One region of the Streptomyces sp. DG2A-72 genome, then DNA from elsewhere that is predicted to be linked to it. Evidence: riboswitches for the same ligand, from Rfam matches in the RefSeq annotation. Region 1 holds a riboswitch; each other region holds the start of a gene.

Region 1 (5,172 bases):
CGAGCATCTGATGTTCCAGGGCTCGGGCCAGGTGAAGGGCAACGGCCACTTCGAGAAGGTGCAGGGCGCCGGCGGCTCGCTGAACGGCACCACCAGCTTCGAGCGCACCAACTACTTCGAGACCATGCCCACCCACCAGCTGGAACTCGCCCTCTGGCTGGAGGCCGACCGCATGGGCTCCCTGCTCGCCGCCCTCGACGACGAGTCCATGGAGAACCAGCGCGACGTCGTGAAGAACGAGCGCCGGCAGCGCTACGACAACGTCCCCTACGGCACGGCTTTCGAGAAGCTGACGGCCCTCGCCTACCCGGAGGGCCACCCCTACCACCACACCCCGATCGGCTCGATGGCCGACCTGGACGCGGCGACCCTGGACGACGCCCGCGCGTTCTTCCGGACGTACTACGCGCCCAACAACGCGGTGCTCTCCGTGGTCGGCGACATCGACTCCGAGCAGACGCTCGCCTGGATCGAGAAGTACTTCGGCTCCATCCCCGCGCACGACGGCAAGCCCGCCCCGCGCGACGGCCAACTGCCGGAGATCATCGGCGAGCAGCTGCGCGAGATCGTCGAGGAAGAGGTCCCCGCGCGCGCGTTGATGGCCGCCTACCGCCTGCCGCACGACGGCACGCGCGCGTGCGACGCGGCCGACCTCGCGCTCACCGTCCTCGGCGGCGGTGAGTCCTCCCGCCTCTACAACCGGCTCGTACGACGCGACCGTACGGCCGTCGCCGCCGGATTCGGCCTGCTGCGGCTGGCCGGCGCGCCCTCCCTGGGGTGGCTGGACGTGAAGACGTCCGGTGACGTCGAGGTGCCGGTCATCGAGGCCGCCATCGACGAGGAGCTCGCCCGGTTCGCCGCGGAGGGCCCCACGGCCGAGGAAATGGAGCGTGCCCAGGCCCAGTTGGAGCGCGAGTGGCTGGACCGGCTCGGCACGGTCGCGGGCCGCGCCGACGAACTGTGCCGGTACGCCGTCCTGTTCGGCGACCCGCAGCTCGCCCTCACCGCCGTCGGGCGGGTGCTCGAGGTGACCGCCGAAGAGGTCCAGGAGGTTGCCAAGGCGCGCCTGCGGCCCGACAACCGCGCGGTGCTCGTGTACGAGCCGACCGTCCCCACGGAGACCGTCGAGGAACCCACCGAAGACCTGGAGTCCGCGGCGACCGTGGAAGCCACCGACGAGAACGAGGAGGCGGCCAAGTGACCGAGCTCGCCGCTATGGAATTCCACCCCGAGCCCCGGGCCGGCGAGGCCAGGCCGTGGGCGTTTCCGGCCCCCACGCGCGGGACCCTCGACAACGGCGTCACGGTCCTGCGCTGCCACCGCCCCGGCCAGCAGGTCGTCGCCGTGGAGGTGCTCCTGGACGCACCGCTGGAGGCCGAACCGGCCGGCCTCGACGGTGTCGCCACGATCATGGCGCGGGCCTTCTCCGAGGGCACCGACAAGTACTCCGCAGAGGAGTTCGCCGCCGAGCTGGAGCGCTGCGGAGCCACCCTCGACTCGCACGCCGACCACCCCGGCGTCCGGCTCAGCCTGGAGGTCCCGGCCTCGCGGCTGTCCAAGGCGCTCGGCCTGCTCGCCGACGCCCTCAGGGCGCCCGCCTTCGCGGACAGCGAGGTCGAACGGCTCGTCCGCAACCGCCTCGACGAGATCCCGCACGAGCTGGCCAACCCCTCCCGCCGGGCCGCCAAGGAGCTGTCCAAGGAGCTGTTCCCGGCGGACTCGCGCATGTCGCGTCCGCGCCAGGGCACCGAGGACACGGTCGAGAACATCGACTCCGCGGCCGTCCGTGCCTTCTACGAGAAGCACGTGCGTCCCGCCACGGCCACCGCCGTGGTCGTCGGCGACCTCACCGGCATCGACCTGGACGCGCTGCTCGGCGAGACGATCGGCGCCTGGACCGGCTCACCCGCGCAGCCGCGCCCGGTGCCGCCGGTGAGCGCCGACGACACCGGCCGCGTCGTCATCGTGGACCGCCCCGGTGCCGTCCAGACGCAGCTGCTCATCGGCCGCGTCGGTGTCGACCGGCACGACCGCGTGTGGCCCGCCCAGGTGCTCGGCACGTACTGCCTCGGCGGCACCCTCACCTCGCGGCTGGACCGCGTCCTGCGCGAGGAGAAGGGCTACACCTACGGAGTGCGGGCGTTCGGGCAGGTCCTCAGGTCCGCCCCGGACGGCTCGGGCGCCGGGATGCTCGCCATCAGCGGCTCCGTCGACACCCCGAACACCGGTCCCGCCCTGCAGGACCTGTGGACGGTGCTGCGGACACTCGCCGCCGACGGGCTCACCGACGCCGAGCGCGATGTCGCCGTGCAGAACCTGGTCGGTGTGGCGCCGCTGAAGTACGAGACCGCCGCGGCCGTCGCCAGCACGCTGGCCGACCAGGTGGAGCAGTACCTGCCGGACGACTACCAGGCCACGCTGTACCAGGAGCTCGCCGCGACCGGCACCGTCGAGGCCACCGCGGCTGCCGTACGCGCCTTCCCGGTGGACCGTCTGGTGACGGTGCTCGTGGGCGACGCGGCGCAGATCAAGGAGCCGGTGGAGGCCCTCGGCATCGGTCAAGTCACCGTCGTGTCCGCCGAGTAGGGCCGCGGAGAGGCGAACCCTCGGGTTACGCGCGCGGGGAGCCCCGGTGACGGAAGCGTCACCGGGGCTCCCTTATGTCCGAATTACGGGAGAGGTTGCCTGTCTGGCCTGTGGCATGCGCTACAAAAGCCGTGATCCGTTTGGGGATTGAAAGATGTCCCGTTTAGCGTCTTCCGGGCTGTCCGTCAGGCACTGCGCCGCACCCGCGGCACCGGACAGTCATCGCCGAGTCCCCAGACGGCGCGAGCCAGGGGAGCCGGGGACCCACATGTGCAGTCCCTGGGGTGAATCGGACGCCCGCGCGTGCCGCGAGGGGGTCCGTAGGAGACCTTCCTGCTCCGAACCCGTCAGCTAACCCGGTAGGCGAGAAGGAAGGAAAGGACCAGCCACTACATGGCGTTCACCCGCGCCACCGGGAAGCACCGCCGTCCCAGCCGTATCCAGCGCACCACCGCTCGCGCGGCGGGCGTCGCGGCCCTCACCACCACCGGCGTCATCGGCACCCTGGCCGCCCCCGCACTCGCCGCCGAGCCGGCGGCCGAGACGACCGGCCTGATCCCGGTCCTCAGCAGCGCCGCCGCCGACCAGATCGCAGAGCAGGCCGCCGCCCAGCAGCAGGCCGCCGAAGAAGCCGCCGCCGCGAAGAAGGCCGCCGAGGCCAAGAAGAAGGCCGCGGCGGAGCGGGCGCAGAAGGCCCGCGAGGCCAAGGAGCGCGCCGCTCGCGAGGCCGAGCGCAAGCGCCTCAACAGCTACGTCCTGCCGATCACCGGCTCGTACGTCTCCACCGGCTATGGCGCCGGCGGCTCCCTGTGGTCCTCCGGCAGCCACACCGGCGTCGACTTCCACGCCGCCAGCGGCACCTCCGTCCACGCGGTCGGCCGCGGCACCGTCGTCGAGGCGGGCTGGGAGGGCTCGTACGGCAACCAGGTCGTGATCAAGATGAACGACGGCACGTACACCCAGTACGGCCACCTGTCGTCCATCGGCGTCTCGGTGGGCCAGAGCGTCACCCCGGGCCAGCAGATAGGCCTCTCCGGCGCGACCGGCAACGTCACCGGGGCGCATCTGCACTTCGAGGCCCGTACGACCGCGGAGTACGGCTCCGACATCGACCCCGTCGCCTACCTGCGCTCGCACGGCGTGAACGTCTGACGACAGACGTCTGAGCCCCCAGGCTCCGCCTCCCCAGGCCCCGGCTCCCCGAGCCGGGGCTTTCGGCCTTTCATACCCCCGGCTGTCCAAAAAATATCCATGGATTCCGGTCCGCCATCGGAAATTCCGGCTCATTGCCATAGAGTCACTGAACACGCGTCAATCGTCGACGTTTCACGGGGATTAAAGCGGAGGTCGGTCATGCGTATTCCGGCGCACTCGGTATGCACGGCGATCCGGGACGACATCGTCGCCGGTGTCTACGAGCGCGGCAGCCGGCTCACCGAGGAACTCCTGGCGCGCCGCTACGGCGTCTCGCGCGTCCCCGTCCGTGAGGCCCTGCGCACGCTGGAGGCCGAGGGATTCGTGGTGACCCGGCGGCACGCGGGCGCGTGCGTCGCGGAACCGACCGAGCAGGAGGCCGCGGACCTGCTGGAGATGCGCATGCTCCTGGAGCCGCTCGGCGCCTCCCGGGCCGCCCAGCGGCGCACCGAGGCGCATCTGAAGGTGCTGCGCGGCCTGGTCAGGCTGGGTCAGGAGCGGGCCAGGAGGGGCAACAGCGAGGATCTGCGCTCCCTGGGCGGCTGGTTCCACGAGACGCTCGCCCAGGCCTCCGGCAGCCCCGCGCTGACCTCGATGCTGACCCAGCTGCGGCACAAGATCGCCTGGATGTACGCCGTGGAGGCGCCGGCCAACCCCGTGGAGTCCTGGGCGGAGCACGGCGCGATCGTCGACGCGGTGGCGCGCGGTGACGGCGAGCGCGCGCGGGCGGTCACGGCGCAGCACACGGAGCGCTCGACGGTCGTGCACCGGCTGCGATTCGCCGTCCCGGGAGAGCGCACGGAGCGTGTGAGGAACTCGCAACATGCCGTAAACATGACGAGCCTGCGGCATTAACACAAGAGCCGTATACAAAGAGGGCCTAATTCGCGGGGGATTATTTCTGCTGCCCGCGATCGGAAAATGCGAAGGGCTCGCCCGGAAATTCGGACGAGCCCTTCAATTCTGCTACTCAGACGGTCTCGGGAAGCTCCTCGAGCCCCTCGGCGACCAGCTTCGCCAGCCGGTCGAGGGCGATGTCCGCGCCCTCGGCGTCGGAGGCGAGCACGATCTCCTCGCCGCCCTGGGCGCCGAGCCCGAGGACAGCCAGCATGGAGGCCGCGTTGACGGGGTTGCCGTCGGCCTTGGCGATCGTCACGGGGACCCCTGCGGCCGTGGCGGCCCGGACGAAGATGGAGGCGGGGCGGGCGTGGAGACCCTCGGCCCAGCCGACGTTGACGCGGCGCTCAGCCATGTGATGCTGCCCTTCAGGTGTTCAGGGTTGTCTAGACCAGTTTCCCATATCGTGAAGCAAGCCCGGAACTGTCCTGCGTCCCGTCCTTGAAGTGCCGTCGGACCGCGGCCTCGGCCCGACTCCCGTCCTCCACAGACTGC
Region 2 (5,172 bases), 1.9 Mb from region 1:
GGTCTTCCCGCTCAGCACGTCCAGGTAGTGCTCGACGGGATCCCGGCCGTCCGTCGGGCCGGCCGTCTCCAGGATCTGTCCGGTCACCAGCCGCTCGAACGCCTCCGCCTGCACCCGCACCGCCTCCGGACCGAGATCGGCGAGGGTGTGCGAGGCGCGCGCGAAGAGGAAGTCGCCGGTGAGCACGGCGACCGAGTTGCCCCAGCGGACGTTCGCGCTGGGCACCCCGCGCCGTACGGCCGCCTCGTCCATCACGTCGTCGTGGTACAGCGTCGCGAGGTGCGTCAGCTCGACGACCACGGCGGACGGCACGACCCCCGGTGCGTACGGGTCCCCGAACTGCGCGGAGAGCATCACGAGCAGCGGCCGGAACCGCTTGCCGCCAGCCCGCACCAGATGCTGCGCGGCCTCGGTGATGAACGGGACCTCACTCTTGGTGGCTTCGAGCAACCCTTCCTCGACAGCCGTCAATCCGGCCTGGACATCGGCTTCCAGAGCCTGGTCCCGCACGCTCAGCCCGAACGGCCCGACGACGGTCACGAGGGGTCTCCTGTCTGCTGGTGTCCACTGGCGTTTACACGGTTTGTCGATAGGTCGCTGCCATCACTCAAGTCAGCGTATCCGGTCACCTTTCGATCACCGATGCCCACCCACCCGTGCAGCACGGGCGGTATCGGATCACGACCGGTATGTTTTCGATCATCTGAAAAGAATGGAAATCTATCGACTTACTCGGAAGTAGGGAGGTGTGTCCATGAACATCCGTACACCCTTCCCCTACGAGACGACTCACGACGACCTCCGCATCCCCCTGTCGGACGGGACCCTGCTGTACGCGCGCATGTGGCGCCCGCTCACCGACGAGCCCGTACCGGCGCTCCTCGAATACCTCCCGTACCGCCTGACCGACTGGACCGCCCCGCGCGACTTCCAGCGCCACCCCTGGTACGCGGGCCACGGCTACGCCTCCGTCCGGGTCGACGTGCGCGGGCACGGCAACAGTGAGGGCGTGCCGGGCGACGAATACGCGGTGACGGAACTGGCCGACGGGGTCGAGGTGGTCAACTGGCTGGCGGCGCAGCCCTGGTGCGACGGCAAGGTGGGCATGTTCGGCATCTCCTGGGGCGGCTTCAACTCCCTCCAGATCGCGGCCCTCGCGCCCGAGCCGCTCAAGGCGATCGTGACTGTCTGCTCGACGGACGATCGCTATGACAACGACGTGCACTACATGGGAGGTTCCGTCCTCGCGGACATGCACGCCCGGGCCGCCACCATGCTCGCCTTCGCCTCCCGGCCGCCCGATCCGCGGTACGTCGGCGAGGCCTGGCGCGAGATGTGGGTCGAGCGCATGGAGGCCGTCCAGCCCCTCGTCCACACCTGGCTCGCCCACCAGACCCGGGACCGGTACTGGCGCCATGGCAGCGTCTGCGAGGACTACGGCGCGATCAAGGCGGCCGTCCTCGCGGTGGGCGGCTGGCACGACCCGTACCGGGACAGCGTGCTGCGGCTCGTCGAGCACCTTCCGTCCGATCGCGTACGAGGACTGATCGGCCCCTGGTCGCACCAGTACCCCGACCGCGACCTGCCGCCCGGCCCGGCGATCGGGTTCCTCCAGGAGACGCTGCGCTGGTGGGACCACTGGCTGAAGGGCAAGGGCGCGCTCCCCGAGACCCTGTTGCGTGCCTACGTCACCGACTCCCACCGCCCCGCCACGGCCTACGGCACCCTGCCCGGCCGCTGGGTCGGCGAGCCCGCGTGGCCCTCCCCGAACGTGACGACGGTGACGTACGCCTGTCAGGGCGCCCCCGTCCTCGTACGGTCGCCGATGCACACCGGGGTGGACGCCGGCCGTTTCCTCCCCATCGGCAACGATGCCGACCTGCCGCCGGACCAGCGGGAGGAGGACGCGCGGTCGGTGTGCTTCGAGTTCGCGGTGGCCGAGGAGACGTGGGTACTGGGGCGGGCGCGGGTGGGGCTGCGGGTGACCGCGGAGGCGCCGCGGGGGCAGGTCGTGGCGAGGGTATGTGACATGGCGCCGGACGGCTCGTCGACCCTGGTCACGCGCGGAGCGCTGAACCTCTCGGCACGACAGGGCCGCGACCGAACCGTGCCGTGGGTGCCGGGCACCACCGAAGAGGTGACCATCGAGCTGAATGCCATCGGCCACGCCTTCCCGCCCGGCCACCGCATCCGGCTCGCCGTCTCCTCCGCGTACTGGCCGTGGATCTGGCCACAGCCCGACTCGGCGGCGGGCTTCACCCTGGACCCGGCGGGCAGCTTCCTCGAACTGCCCGTACGAAAGCGGGAATTTGACCGAAATATCCGTTTCGAGGAGCCCGAGCAGGCCGAGCCGCTGGGCGTCAACTTCCCCGCCACGCTCGACGAGCCGCACCCCGAGCGCCTGGTGGTGCGGGACGTCGCGCGGGGCGCGTGGCGCCTTGAGGTCGACCCGCGGTACGGCGGCACACGCGTGTACCCCGACGGACTGGAGTGCACCGAGGACGCGCTGGAGACGTACACGATCGACGAGACGGACCCACTGTCGGCCCGCGCCCGCTCCGACTGGTCGATCCGGCTGCACCGCCCGGAACAGGGCTGGAACACCACGGTCCGCAGCCGCTCGGAGATCGGCTGTGACGGGGACCACTTCACCGCCTCCGACGAGGTGATCTGCACGGAGGGCGACCAAGTCATCTTCCATCGGACCTGGGAGAAGCGCATCCCGCGAACGGCCGGTCGATAAAACCCTCTTGGCCCGATTGCCCGTTTTGCCATTCTTTCGAACGCACGTGACTTGACTCACGTCCCGGCCTGCACAGAAAACACACAGGCATCCGCCGATCCGCCTTCCGCCATGGCCAGTTGAGCTTGGCAACCGCAAAGGATCAAGCAGCACATTCGCCCCACACCAAGGTCAATAGGTGCGATGTGTGAATCCGATGCTTGTTTCGGACATGTGCTCTCGCATACGTTCCCGGCCTGTCGGGCGGACGCCGAATCCTGCCGCCGCCCGAGCGACCCATTGACCAACTCACCGCACGGCAGGAGCGGGGGACCCAGGTAAGCCGCCGGACCGGACGCCGCGCCGGGACGGCTCGGGGTGAAGCCATGTCCGTCAGGGTGTGGCCGGGCACCTCCCAGCCCGAACCCGACAGCTCACCTCGCAGGCGCCGGAGAGGAACTTCGCCATGGCTGCAGCCGGTAAGCACCGTCGTACCAGAACCGCTCGCATCACCCGCGCCGTCGCCGTCGCCGGCACCGGCGTCGCCGTCCTCGCGCTGCCGGTCATCGGCGCGACCAGCGCCTCGGCGGCCACCCCGACCGTCGCCACCGCCACCTCGCTGGGCTACGCCGACACCCTCGACGGCTGGATCCGGGCGTCCCTCCAGGTGATGGCGCAGAACGGCATCCCCGGGTCGTACGACGGCATCTACCGCAACATCATGCGGGAGTCCTCGGGCAACCCGGCCGCCATCAACAACTGGGACTCCAACGCCGCCGCGGGCACCCCGTCGAAGGGCCTCCTCCAGGTCATCGACCCGACCTTCGAGGCGTACCACGTGGCCGGCACCGCGTTCAACCCGTACGACCCGGTCGCGAACATCACCGCCGCCTGCAACTACGCGTTCCAGCGGTACGGCTCGATCGACAACGTCTTCGGCGCGTACTGAGAACTACCCCGTCGGGTAGAGACGTTCGAGGACGACGGCGATGCCGTCGTCCTCGTTCGAGAGGGTGATCTCGTCGGCCACCGCCTTGAGTTCGGGATGGGCGTTGGCCATGGCGACGCCGTGCGCCGCCCAGTCGAACATGGGGATGTCGTTGGGCATGTCCCCGAAGGCGACGGTCTGCCCAGGTCCCAGTCCCAGATGCTCGGCGGCCAGCGCGAGCCCGGTCGCCTTGGTCACCCCGCATGGCTGGAGTTCGACGGTCCCGGGCCCCGACATGGTGACCGTCGCGAGTGAACCCACCACGGCGCGCGCCGTCGCCGCCAACTCGTCGTCGGACAGGGCAGGATGACGCAGCAGCACCTTGCTGATGGGCGCGCACCACAGGTCGTCGCGGCGCCCCACGCGTACGGCGGGCAGGGTCGGGTGGGGCATCAGGTACCCCGGTTCGATGAGTGTGAGCCCGTCGACGCCATCCTGGTCGACGGCGGCGTACACCTGCCCGATCTCCGCCTCGATCTTGCCGAGCGCGGTCTCGGCCAGCTCCCGGTCCAGCGTGACGGACCACAGCAGACGGTCCGCGCCGGCGTCGTACACCTGCGCGCCCTGTCCGCACACCGCGAGCCCCCCGCAGCCGAGGATGTCGAGCAACGGCCGCACCCTCGGGGCCGGCCGCCCCGTCACCACCAAGTGCCGGGCGCCGAACGCCGTCACCTGCGCAAGCGCGGCGAGCGACCGGTCGGAGAGCGTGTCGTCGCCCCGGAGCAGGGTGCCGTCCAGGTCAGTGGCGATGAGTGAATATGCGATGGGTGCGGCCATGATCAGAGAATACGGACAGAAAGCCCCACCGACTCGACGCGAACAGGACGCCTCCTACGGCGACTTGGGCCGGAGCGCCCCCGTTTCACTCCCTCGGGACGCCCCTGGACCGGCTGACACCGTGACGCCGTGACGTCTCCTTCCCGAAGGCACCTCCAGCAGGCCACCGCCGCCGTCCGGAACGGCTTCGGTGACGTCGCTGACCTGCGGCTGCCGCAGCAGGCCTCGCCCCCGTAACGTGTGCCGCGACCACATGACACACCTGGCATACGGACCGCACGAGAGCGAGGCAGCACCCATGCCCCCCTTCGATGTCCCCGAGGGCGACCCCTTCGGCCCGCACAACCTTCCGTACGGTGTCTTCTCCCCCGCCGTTACCACGGAGCGGAGGGTCGGGGTCCGGCTCGGCGACCACGTCCTCGACGCGGGCGCGGCGGCGCACGCGCTCGGCTCCCCGTACGCCCCCCTGCTCGCCCGGCCCACCCTCAACCCGCTGCTCGCCGCGGGCCGCACCACCTGGTCGGACGTACGGCGCGCGCTGACGGCGTGGCTGACGGTGCCGTCCCACCGGGAGACCGTCGAGCCGATGTTCCACCCCCTGTCCTCGGTGACCCTGCACCTCCCCTTCGAGGTCGCGGACTACGTCGACTTCTACGCCTCCGAGAACCACGCCCGGAACGTCGGC
Region 3 (5,172 bases), 1.2 Mb from region 1:
TGAGCGTGGCTGAGCGGCGCGAGGAACTGCTGAAGGCCGCCATCGAGCAGATCGAGGCACGGGGAGTGGCGGCCGTCCGGATCGCCGACGTGGCCACGGCACTGGGTGTGAGCAACGCGCTGGTGCTCTATCACTTCTCCACCAAGGAGAAGCTCGTCGCCGCCGCCTTCACCCACGCCGCCGAGGCGGACCTCGCGCAGTTGCGCCGGCTGCTCGGCCGCCGTACGACAGCGCTGCGCCGGCTTCGGGCCGCCGTGCGGTGGTACGCGCCCACGGGCCAGGCCAAGGGCTGGCGGCTGTGGATCGAGGGCTGGGCGGCGGCGCTGCGCGAGCCCGCTCTGCGAGAAGTCACCCGGGACCTCGACAAGGAGTGGAAGGCCGCGATCGCCGAGGTCATCTCCGAAGGAGTGGCCGCGGGCGAGTTCCGCTGCCCGGATCCCACCGGCGCGGCCCTGCGCCTCACGGCCCTCCTCGACGGACTCGCCGTACAGATGACCGCCTACGCCGGAGCGGTGTCACGCGCGCGTGCGCAGGAATGGGTGGATGACGCCCTCGCCCGCGAACTGGGGCTGGAGCGGGAGGCGTTCACCGCGTCGGGGCGGTGAGCCGGGCGGGAGCGCTGAGCCGGACGGGAGCGCTGAGCCAGGCGGGGCGCTGAGCCGGACGGGAGCGGTGAGCCAGGCGGGGCGCTGAGCCGGACGGGAGCGGTGAGCCGGACGGGAGCGGTGAGCCAGGCGGGGCGCTGAGCCGGACGGGAGCGGTGAGCCGGGCGGGGCGCTGAGCCGGCCGCCCACCGCCCCGCTGAAGCACAGACTCAGGCCACGGAAGCGATCCGCTCCTTGATGTCGTCCGGCGACAGCGTGCCCTTCGCCGTCACATGGTCGCCCGAGGACTCCCCGCGCAACCGCCGCCCGATCCACGGCACCAGATACTCGCGCGCCCAGTGGACGTCGTCCCGCCGCACGTCGAGAGTGCCGCGCGGCGGCAGCGGGGGCCAGGGCTGCTCGGGGTCGGCCGGGACCTCAAGCCCGAGGACCTGGCCCGCGCGCAGCGCCACGCGCGTGTGCCCCTCGGCCGAGAGGTGGAGCCGGTCGCCGTCCCAGGCCCGCCGGTCCTGAACGGTCTTCAGGGACCACAGGTCGAGTACCGGGCAGCCGTACCGGTCGGCGACGGCCCGGACGTGTCCGTTGTAGGTGGCGATCTTGCCGCGCAGATGCTTCAGCACCGGGACGCCCCGGGTGTCGAAGCCGGTCGTCACCATGACGGTCCCGACGGCCGAGGTGAGCCGGACGATCGCCCGCTCGAAGCGCTCGGCGACCTCGTCGGGGTCGGTTCCGGGCCGGATGATGTCATTGCCGCCCGCGCAGAACGAGACCAGGTCCGGGGCGAGTTCGACGGCCCGCGGGAGTTGCTCGGCCACGATCTGGTCGAGGAGTTTGCCGCGCACGGCAAGGTTGGTGTACTCGAAGTCGCCCTCCGGCCTCCGGTCCGCGAGCAGTACCGCGAATCGGTCGGCCCAGCCGACGAACGCCCCGTCAGGGCCGGGGTCGCCGACGCCCTCGGTGAAGCTGTCCCCCACCGCCACGTACGACCCGATCACTGATCTGATGTCATTCTTCGAATCGTCTGCCACGTCGGCCCATGATTCACCTTCGGATGTGAGCTACGCGACCGTAGGAAGGGGTTGACGGACGGTGAGATAAGCCACTCCTAAAGTGTTCGCCAACTCAGGAATATGCTCAGCCGTCAGCCTTGATCTTCTTCATGGTGAGATGTGATTCGAGGCGCAGCACGGCAGGCAGGTCGCCGAGTTTGTCGGTGACGAAGGCTTCGTAGGCGGCCTGGTCGGCGTGGTCGGCGACGGCCACGGTGGACTCGAACTCCTCGAACATCTTGCGGTCCCGGGCGTAGGTCTCGATGTCGATGAGCACTTCCAGCCCGCGCCTCAGCGCCTCGGGGTCGATGTCCGCGGCGCTCATCTACGGCGGATCGTTCGAGTTCCTGCTGATCGGCCTGGCCACCGCGGCCGCTCCCCTGGCGTCCATCGCCACGACGGCCTTCATGGTGAACGTCCGGCACGTCTTCTACGCGCTCTCCTCCCCCTGCACCGCGTACGGCACCTTCGCACTCAGCGACGAGACGTACGCCCTGACCGCCGGGGAGGAGGCCCGGTCCTGGGCCGGCCGGCGCATCCTGTGGCTGCAGTTCCTCATGCACCTGTACTGGGCCGGAAGCGCAACCGCCCGAGCCCTGCTCGGCTCCCTCTTCCCGGAGGGGGTCACCGGCCTGGACTTCGCTCTGACCACCCTGTTCACCGTGCTCGCCCTCGATGCTCTCCGGGAGCTGCGCGACGACCTGCCCACGCCGGCGCTCGCCCTCCTCAGCGCCGTGGCCGCGCGGCTCCTCTTCCCGGGCCAACTGCTCCTCGCCGCCTTCGCCCTGTTCACCGCAGAACTGCCGGCCCGCCGCTGCACGACCGGCAAGAGGGCACGCCATGCCTGACACCCCCTACGCCATAGCCGCCGTCCTCGTCACCGCCGCCGTCACCCGAGCCCTGCGCACCCTCCCCTTCGCCGCCCTCGCCCCGCTGCGCGCCAGTACGACCGTCCAGTACCTCAGCGCCCGTATGCCCGCCGGCGTCATGGTGATCCTGGTCGTCCACTGCCTGCGCGAGGTGCCCCTCACCGACACGCGCGCGATCCCCCCGTCGGCAGCCCTGGCCGTCACCGTCGGCCTGCACCAGTGGTGTCGCAACGCCCTGCTGAGCATCCTCGGCGGCACCGCTGTCCAGTGGTCCTGGCCAGTACGGTCTTCGCGCACTGAGGGGGTCCGCACAGCCAACACCGAAGGCCGGACCCGGGGATCGGGGTCCGGCCTTCGGTGGCGTGGGGGACGCTTCAGGCGCCGGGTGTCAGCTGACGGAGACACCCTTCGAGCGGAGGTAGGCGACGGGGTCGACGTCCGAGCCGTAGTCCGGGGTGGTGCGGATCTCGAAGTGCAGGTGCGGGCCGGTCACGTTGCCGGTCGCGCCGGAGAGGCCTATCTGCTGGCCCTCGGTCACGGTCTGTCCGTTGGAGACGGAGAGCGAGGACAGGTGGGCGTACTGCGCGTAGTAGCCGTCGGCCAGCTTGACAACGACCTGGTTGCCGTACGCGCCGCCCCAGCCCGCGGAGACGACCGTGCCCGCACCCACGGACTTGAGCGAGGTGCCGGTCGGGACGACGAAGTCGACGCCGGTGTGGTAGCCACTGGACCACATGCTGCCCGACATGCGGTACGGGGTACCGACCCTGGCACCGGCCACAGGGAGGGTGAAGCCGCCGGCCGTACTCGTGGTGTCGGAGGACTGGGTGGTCGCCGTGTTCGAGGACGACTTCGACGAACCCGAAGCAGACGAACCAGATGAATCAGAAGACCCGGACGACTTCTTCGAAGAAGAGGATGAAGGAGACGAATCCGACGAAGAGGACGACGGCTTGGAAGAACCGGTCGCGGCCTTCTTGCCGATCGAGAGCTTCAGGCCGGGGTGGATCATCGACGGGTCCGAGCCGACGGCCTCACGGTTGTCCGCGTAGAGCTTCTGCCAGCCACCGCTGACATTCTGCTCGTCGGCGATCTTCGAAAGGTAGTCACCGGCCCGCACCGAATAGGTCCGCACACCCGAACTCTTCGCGGCGGCGGTCTTCTCGGCGGCCTTCTTTTCGGTCTTCGGAACCGACTGAACGGCCTTTTCCGAAACCGACTTGGCGGGAGCGGCATGCGCTCCGGTGGCCCCCAGGAGCGGCAGGGCGAGCGCGGCGCCACCGGTTCCGGCGACGACGATCGAGCGGGTGAAGCGCTGGCTCTTGGGACGGCGGTGCTTACCCTTCGCGGGCATGGCGAATTCCTCTCCGGCGCCTACGAGGTGAGCTGTCGGGTGCGGACTGGAGATGTCCGGCCGCGCGGTGGCGGCTTAACCCCTAGCCGTTCCGGAGACCGGAACAGGCGGTTGTACCTGTGGGTCCCCCGCTCCTGCCGTTCACGGGTGAGTTGAGCGGTCTCCGGGCGGCGGCAGGATTGGGCGTCCGTCCGGATTGGTGGCGAACGTAAGCGACCAAGACGCAAAGGGACAAGCAAGAGGTTCCATGGCTGTGCGTTTCTCTTGATCCCTTGTGAGAAAACCCAGTCACCCTCCGTGAATTCCACCCCCGCCGACGGATTCAATCCCCTGGAAAAACACGTGAATTACGTGAACATGGCGGACAACGCTCGGTCACGAATATGACGCTGCTCACGCAGCTCCCCCCAGGAGGCTTTATCCCAGAGCGAGTTGGAATGAAGATCCTAATTCGGACAGATCGCTCAGATGCGACGCAGCCGGAGAACTGCCGCATCGAGGTCACCGCGTAGCCCTGTGCGCAATCCGTGATGCAGCAGGACCGCACCCCGGTGAACTTCGCCCGTTTCGCGGCATTCATACGACGCTGTCGGGTCGAGGCCGCGCAGTCGCAGCGCCGGAACGGGCTCGCCGTAACGCTGCGCCTCGAGCCAGGCGAGGACGACGGTCTCGTCGCCGAGCACGTACTGCACCGCACTCAGCCCGCCCTGCGGGGGCCGCAGCCGATACAGGTCGCCGCGCTGCACCAGGGGCCGGATCTCCTTGTACAGACCCACCCACTTCCGGGCCTCGGCCAGCTCGTCGTCCGTCCACTCGGTGAGGTCACCGCCGACCCCGAGCACCCCGGCCATGGCGCTCACGAACCGGAAGCGCAGCGAGCTGACCCGGCCGTTGAGCTGGACGTTGGGGCTGTCGGTGACCCACGCGGCCATGACCCGTGCCGGGTGGATCTGGCTGAAGCCGTGCTGGATGGCGAGCCGGTCGAGCGGGTCGGTGTTGTCCGAGGTCCACACCTGATCCGTACGGCTCATGACCCCGAGGTCGATCCGGCCGCCGCCGCCCGAGCAGGACTCGAAGGCGACTCCGGGGTGCGCGTCCCGCAGCCGGTCCAACAGCCCGTACAGCGCACGCACATGGTCGACCCACAACCGCTGCGGATACGCCTCTCCCGGCCAGCCCGCATCGGTGAAGCAGCGATTGAAGTCCCACTTCACATAGTCGATCGGGGCGCTGGAGAGGAGCGTGTCGAGCTGCTCCCAGAGGTACTCCTGAACGTCGTCGCGGGCGAGGTTCAG

The links. Region 1 has a riboswitch for cyclic di-AMP ahead of QQY66_RS37785 (M23 family metallopeptidase). Riboswitches for the same ligand answer to the same signal wherever they lie in the genome.
Positions count from the first base shown of each region.
Region 2: it holds a riboswitch for cyclic di-AMP, as region 1 does, so the genes downstream of both, QQY66_RS29050 (transglycosylase SLT domain-containing protein) here and QQY66_RS37785 (M23 family metallopeptidase) in region 1, are expected to answer to the same signal.
Region 3: it holds a riboswitch for cyclic di-AMP, as region 1 does, so the genes downstream of both, QQY66_RS43515 (LysM peptidoglycan-binding domain-containing M23 family metallopeptidase) here and QQY66_RS37785 (M23 family metallopeptidase) in region 1, are expected to answer to the same signal.

Region 1 covers NZ_JASTLC010000001.1:7,951,699-7,956,870, forward strand. The annotation lists gene QQY66_RS37775 (pitrilysin family protein) at 1-1,201, shown strand, start outside; gene QQY66_RS37780 (pitrilysin family protein) at 1,198-2,586, shown strand; cyclic di-AMP (ydaO/yuaA leader) riboswitch at 2,800-2,966, shown strand; gene QQY66_RS37785 (M23 family metallopeptidase) at 2,980-3,738, shown strand; gene QQY66_RS37790 (GntR family transcriptional regulator) at 3,940-4,635, shown strand; gene QQY66_RS37795 (HPr family phosphocarrier protein) at 4,751-5,032, opposite strand.
Region 2 covers NZ_JASTLC010000001.1:6,081,285-6,086,456, reverse strand. The annotation lists gene QQY66_RS29060 (polyprenyl synthetase family protein) at 1-540, opposite strand, end outside; gene QQY66_RS29055 (CocE/NonD family hydrolase) at 755-2,743, shown strand; cyclic di-AMP (ydaO/yuaA leader) riboswitch at 3,023-3,185, shown strand; gene QQY66_RS29050 (transglycosylase SLT domain-containing protein) at 3,189-3,671, shown strand; gene QQY66_RS29045 (HAD family hydrolase) at 3,675-4,487, opposite strand; gene fahA (fumarylacetoacetase) at 4,786-5,172, shown strand, end outside.
Region 3 covers NZ_JASTLC010000001.1:9,170,177-9,175,348, reverse strand. The annotation lists gene QQY66_RS43540 (TetR/AcrR family transcriptional regulator) at 1-605, shown strand, start outside; gene QQY66_RS43535 (SGNH/GDSL hydrolase family protein) at 815-1,600, opposite strand; gene QQY66_RS43530 (hypothetical protein) at 1,740-1,979, opposite strand; gene QQY66_RS43525 (AzlC family ABC transporter permease) at 1,963-2,502, shown strand; partial or broken gene QQY66_RS43520 (branched-chain amino acid transporter permease) at 2,495-2,823, shown strand; gene QQY66_RS43515 (LysM peptidoglycan-binding domain-containing M23 family metallopeptidase) at 2,912-3,877, opposite strand; cyclic di-AMP (ydaO/yuaA leader) riboswitch at 3,882-4,046, opposite strand; gene QQY66_RS43510 (alpha-galactosidase) at 4,342-5,172, opposite strand, start outside.